Kordia sp. SMS9: one gene and its partner. The protein of the gene in region 2 interacts with the protein of the main gene of each other region in a pairwise test. Links are inferred from orthologs where the notes say so. Each region holds a gene or a part of one and is shown on either strand. Other genes may lie near its edges.

Region 1 (3,041 bases), 840 kb from region 2 along the record:
TAATAGAATAGTAGTATGAAAGTTTCTCGCATGTACTGTATCTGTTTTGTGTTATCATTTTGGTTGTCAGCGTGTAAAAACAAAACAACGGATCAAAATACGAACTCGACGCAAACTTCACTGAATCAATTATTGCCTAAAGGAACTTCTGTTCGTATTCTCATAGACAAAAGCGACTACACACTTTCGGTATTTACAGCAGATACACTAGTCAAACAATACGCGGTTGTTTTTGGAGGAAATCCTGTTGATGACAAAGAAAAAGAAGGCGACAAGCGAACGCCAGAAGGTACATTTGGGATGCGTGATAAATATCCGCATAAAAGTTGGTCAAAATTTATTTGGATAGATTATCCGAATGCAAATTCATGGAAAAAATTCAACGCTCGAAAAGCCGCTGGTATCATCAAAGAAAGCGAAACCATTGGTGGCGAAGTCGGAATTCACGGTGTTCCAAACGGAATGGATCATGTCATTGATGAAAAGCAAAACTGGACACTAGGCTGCATTTCCATGAAAAATAAAGATGTGAATGAACTCTATCCGTACATTACCAAAAAAACACAAATCATCATTCAAAAATAGCATGAAATACATTCTTTATGTATGTTTGATAGCGTTTTTGGGAGTAAGTTGTCAAAAACAAATCCTAAAAGAATTTCCACCAGAAGCATTGCAAGAAATGATGCTTTCTGTAAACGGAGAAACGCATACTTTTGAAAACATTCTAAAAAAACACCAAGGAAAAACTATCTTTGTAGATATATGGGCTTCGTGGTGTCGCGATTGTTTGGTGGGAATTCCTGACGTAAAAGAAATTCAAAAAAATAATCCGCAGTTAACATACCTATTTTTATCTTTGGACCGAAATAAAGCGCAATGGAAAGCGAGCATGAAAAAGTATGATCTTACAGGAACACACTATTATGTGAAATCTGGAATGAAAGGTAGCTTTGGAAAAGCGATCGGACTCAATTGGATTCCAAGATACATGATTGTCAATCCTAACGGAAGCATCAAACTTTTTGAAGCCATCAAAACAGATGATAAAGTATTGCTAAAAGCATTACAATAAACATAAAAAGATACTAAAAAAACAATATAATGAGACGTAAAATAGTAGCAGGGAACTGGAAAATGAACAATGACCTTTCGGAAACGGAAGCTTTATTAAATGATTTAATTGCACACGTGCCGGAAACAGACGTAAATGTTATGGTAGCACCAACGTTTGTGAATCTTTTTCAAGCATTCAATATGTTAAAAGGACACAACATTGAGGTGATTGCTCAAAACATGCATCAAGAAGCAAAAGGTGCCTATACAGGAGAAATATCTGCAAATATGCTAAAAAGTGTGGGTGTACATACCGTAATTCTTGGACATAGCGAGCGCAGAGCGTATTTTGGAGAAACGGACGAATTATTAGCCAAAAAAGTAGACGCTGCACTCGCAAATGACTTGCAAATTGTATTCTGTTTTGGAGAAGAATTGGAAGACCGCAAGTCTGAAAACCATTTCAACGTGGTAGAAAGTCAATTAAAAAATGCATTATTTCACTTAGCTGTTGCCGATTGGAAAAACATCATTTTGGCATACGAACCAGTGTGGGCAATAGGAACCGGAGAAACAGCTTCGCCAAAACAAGCACAGGAAATGCATGCGTTTATTCGTAAAACAATCTCAGAAAAATTTGGAAGCGATACCGCAACTGAATTGTCTATTTTATATGGAGGAAGTGTAAAACCAGCAAATGCGACTGAAATTTTTGCAAAAGAAGATGTAGATGGCGGATTAATTGGTGGAGCGGCCTTAAAAGCTGCTGACTTTACAGCGATCATAAACGCATTCTAATCATGTCTACAACCTACATAGGATATACCTTTAAAATTTCACCATTGCAACCTGCCACAGAAATACTCATTGCAGAGTTGGGTTTTGCAGGTTTTGAAAGCTTTGTAGAAAATGAAGAAGGTGTCAATGCGTACATTCAAAAAGGCGATTGGCATGAAGCTATTTTAGAAAACATTCAAATTCTGAACAATGCTGAATTTAAGATCAGTTATCAAAAAGAAGAAATAGCGCAAGTCAACTGGAATGAAGAATGGGAAAAGAATTTTGAGCCGATTGAAGTAGACGAAAAATGTGTAGTAAGAGCGCCTTTTCACGAAAAACCAGCGGTGGAATACGATATCATCATTGAACCAAAAATGAGCTTTGGAACAGGTCATCACGAAACCACACACATGATGTTGCAGCACATTCTCAATACCGATGTTACCGATAAAAAAGTGTTAGATATGGGATGCGGAACCGGAGTTTTGGCAATTTTGGCTGAAATGAAAGGCGCAAAACCAATAGACGCAATTGATATTGATAACTGGTGTTATCTAAACTCACTAGAAAATGTAGAACGCAATAACTGTCAACATATTTCTGTGTATGAAGGCGATGTGTCTTTGCTAAAAGATAAAACCTATGATATTATCATTGCAAATATCAACAGAAACATTTTATTGAGCGATATTCATCAATATGCGGCATGTTTACATGCGAACGGAATTTTATTTCTAAGTGGGTTTTACACGGAAGATATTCCGATTATTACAGAGGAATGTGTAAAAAACAAGTTAAAATTTGCAGACAAACTCGAAAAAAATAATTGGGTTTCGTTAAAATTTGTAAATTTGTAGTAAAATATTGAATATGAGTACACAAGAAAAAATTAAGGAAGAATATTTAACCTTAGAAGATGTACAAAAGAACAACGAAATTGTATTATATAACGACGATGTAAATACATTTGATCACGTCATTGAAACACTAATCTATGCTTGTGATCATACTGCTGAACAAGCAGAACAATGTTCTATAATTGTACATTACAAAGGAAAATGTACCGTGAAAACTGGAGAATATGAAGATTTAAAACCAAGATGTAGCAAATTGCTTGAAGCTGGACTTTCCGCTGAAATTATTTAGACACATTTGGTATTACATATAGTAAAAAACTGAAATAGACGCTTTTACGAGCGTCTATT
Region 2 (3,025 bases):
TCCTATTTCTATAAAGCCAAATCCGAAATTGGAAAGTTCGTTGTAGAGTTTTGCATCTTTGTCAAAACCCGCAGCCAAACCGACAGGATTTTTAAACGTTAAGCCAAAAACCGTACGTTCCAAACGTTTGTCATTCACTACATACATTCTTCTAAAAATGCTAGAAACAAAAGGAATTTTGCAAAGTGTTCTAATCAATGAAAAGGTAAAATGATGCACTTTTTCTGGATCGAAGCGAAAAAGGATAGGTTTTACAAGAAATTGGTACATGCTGTTTTGTTTGTGCAAAAATAGTTTAAATTTTAGAAGTGAAATCTTTTTGTCTGTTATTTTATGTATGAAGTTTCACTTTTTTTAACTTTCGTAAAAGCAGCTCTAACATCTGTTTTGAAAAGTGGCGGTACTTTCATTCTACATAAATAATCAACTTATTTTTATACTTACAATTCATAAAACCAGAGATCTAAAGTTTTCTTTTCAAACTGTTGTCTTTTAATTTTATAAATAATAAATCAAAAAAAAATATCATGAAAAAAAAGAATTTAACATCGTTATCACTAAACAAAAGATCAATCTCTAAAATCCAAGGTCAAGGACTTCACGGTGGAAGTAGTATACTTACAGGACTTTGGAATAGTTGTCGCGCAATTGAATGCCTTTCAGAAGATTGTACTTCTATTGACTGTTTTGTCAGGGAATCTGAAAACCCAACGTGTACAAGTCAAAATTAAAAAATAACTTAGTCAACAAAATGCTTCTTCTTTAAGGAGCATTTTTTTTTGAAAAAGCTTTTGAATTGTGCGTTATTTTTTTTCAGAATCTACTATTTTTGAAAAAAAGACTTCACATGCAACATATTATAGACAGATTTATCAGTTATGTTACGATTGATACCGAATCTGATCCAACTTCTGACACGACACCAAGTACTGAAAAACAATGGAATTTAGCCAATCTATTGGTAGATGAATTGAAACGAATTGGGTTGTCTGATGTTACAATAGACAACAACGCATATATTATGGCAACGTTGCCAAGCAATGTAGATCATGACGTGCCAACGATCGGATTTGTGTCGCATTTTGATACGTCTCCAGATTTTACAGGCGCCAATGTAAATCCTCAGATTATACACAATTATGACGGAAAAGATATTGTGCTAAATGCCGCAGAAAATATTGTGCTTTCGCCAGATTATTTTGACGACTTGTTATTTTACAAAGGAAAAACCTTAATTACTACGGACGGAACTACATTGTTGGGTGCCGATGACAAAGCAGGGATTTGCGAAATTGTGTCTGCAATGGAATATTTGATCAATCATCCAGAAATAAAACATGGAAAAATTCGTATCGGCTTTACACCAGATGAAGAAATTGGTCGTGGTGCACACAAGTTTGATGTGGAAAAGTTTGGTGCGGATTGGGCATATACGATGGATGGAAGCCAAATTGGTGAGTTGGAATACGAAAATTTCAACGCTGCAAGTGCTACAATTGAAATTAAAGGAAAAATTGTACATCCTGGCTATGCAAAAAATAAAATGATCAATTCCATTTTGATTGCGAACGAAATCATAAATTCATTGCCATCACATGATGTTCCGCAAGAAACCACCGATCGTGAAGGCTTTTACCATTTACATACGGTGACAGGAAGCGTAGAAGAATCGTCTTTGGCATACATTATTCGTGATCACGACAAAAATAAGTTTCAAGCGCGTAAAGAGTTGTTAGAGAAAATTGCGGCTGATATTAACAGTCGCTACACGTATGATCCTGTACAATTGACGATCAAAGATCAGTATTACAACATGAAAGAAAAGGTTGAACCTGTGTTTCATATTGTAGAAATTGCCGAAGAAGCCATGAAAGCGTTAGACATTACGCCAATTATTAAGCCTATTCGCGGTGGAACTGATGGTTCGCAATTGTCATTTATGGGCTTGCCGTGTCCAAACATTTTTGCGGGCGGACATAATTTTCATGGACGTTATGAGTATGTTCCTGTAGAAAGTATTCAAAGTGCGATTGAAGTGATTGTTAAAATTGCGGAATTGACAGCGGCAAAGTACCAAAAATAATCCATTGGTCGATTTTTTGTATTCCTACAACGATTGTTCAACATTTATTTTTTTGTAAGAATTAATCCACTGCAGTAGTATTTATTTTTGAGGAAATAACCTTAAAAATAAAGAATTATGGGAACTATTTCAGAATCGTTAAGTACATTTTATGACACTATTGCCGAAGGAATTGGCGATTGGGGATTGAAACTAATTGGTGCATTAGCAGCTTTAATTATTGGCTTTTGGATCATCCGAATGATTATGAAAGCTATTGGAAAAGCTTTTGAAACGCGCCATGTGGATGAAACTTTGCGCCCATTTTTACTGACGGTGATTGGATTTATTCTTAAACTCGTTTTACTAATTTCCATTGCTGGGATTGTTGGAATTCCAACCGCTTCTTTTGCAGCATTGATTGCTGGGATTGGTATTGCTATTGGTGCCGCTTTCAATGGTTCTCTTGGTCATTTAGCTTCTGGTGTAATGCTATTGATCTTCAGGCCTTTTAAAGTGGGCGATTTGATCAAAACAAATGATGCTTTTGGTTTTGTAAAAGAAATTTCAGTGTTTGTGACAGTAATAGAAACATTTCAAAACGAAACCGTGATTGTACCTAACGGCGCAATTACCGCAAATAAAATTACAAATCTTACGAAAATAGGAAATCTTCGTATCGACATGCCTTTTGGGATTCAATATGGAACAGATATTCAAAAAGCAAGAGACATTGTTGCAGAAGTTTTAAAAAATGATAAAAATGTATTGGCTGAGCCAGCTCCGAGAGTTGCTGTGAATAATTTAGGAACCAATGGTGTTGAATTGTTAGCCATGCCGTATGTTGATTGTAATAACTATTGGGATGTATATTGGGATACACGTCAAAAAATCGTAGAAGCCTTAGGAGCAGCTAAGTATGACGCACCTTTTGCACAACGTATTGTAACGATGAAACAGTTG

The links. Proteins that work in one complex are often made in the same cells at the same time.
Region 1: the proteins of pepT (region 2) and tpiA interact in binary tests that used the Escherichia coli proteins (3 or more experiments, as listed by UniProt). The link is inferred for Kordia sp. SMS9 from one-to-one orthologs.

Annotation. Positions count from the first base shown.
Region 1 is NZ_CP031153.1:5,226,102-5,229,142, reverse strand. The notes cover bases 18-2,979. They hold tpiA (triose-phosphate isomerase), read left to right. Parts: upstream 18-1,104; coding sequence 1,105-1,854; downstream 1,855-2,979. Other genes in these bases: KORDIASMS9_RS22030 (ATP-dependent Clp protease adaptor ClpS), read left to right, coding at 2,707-2,979; prmA (50S ribosomal protein L11 methyltransferase), read left to right, coding at 1,857-2,693; KORDIASMS9_RS22045 (TlpA disulfide reductase family protein), read left to right, coding at 587-1,075; KORDIASMS9_RS22050 (murein L,D-transpeptidase family protein), read left to right, coding at 18-585. In the rest of the region: KORDIASMS9_RS22055 (hypothetical protein), read left to right, coding at 1-11; more of KORDIASMS9_RS22050, read left to right, coding at 16-17; more of KORDIASMS9_RS22030, read left to right, coding at 2,980-2,982. UniProt on the Escherichia coli protein: Involved in the gluconeogenesis. Catalyzes stereospecifically the conversion of dihydroxyacetone phosphate (DHAP) to D-glyceraldehyde-3-phosphate (G3P).
Region 2 is NZ_CP031153.1:4,384,294-4,387,318, forward strand. What follows is about bases 20-2,965. They hold pepT (peptidase T), read left to right. Parts: upstream 20-847; coding sequence 848-2,083; downstream 2,084-2,965. Other genes in these bases: KORDIASMS9_RS18535 (quinone-dependent dihydroorotate dehydrogenase), read right to left, coding at 20-270; KORDIASMS9_RS23450 (hypothetical protein), read left to right, coding at 528-731; KORDIASMS9_RS18545 (mechanosensitive ion channel family protein), read left to right, coding at 2,201-2,965. Also shown: more of KORDIASMS9_RS18535, read right to left, coding at 1-19; more of KORDIASMS9_RS18545, read left to right, coding at 2,966-3,025. UniProt on the Escherichia coli protein: Cleaves the N-terminal amino acid of tripeptides.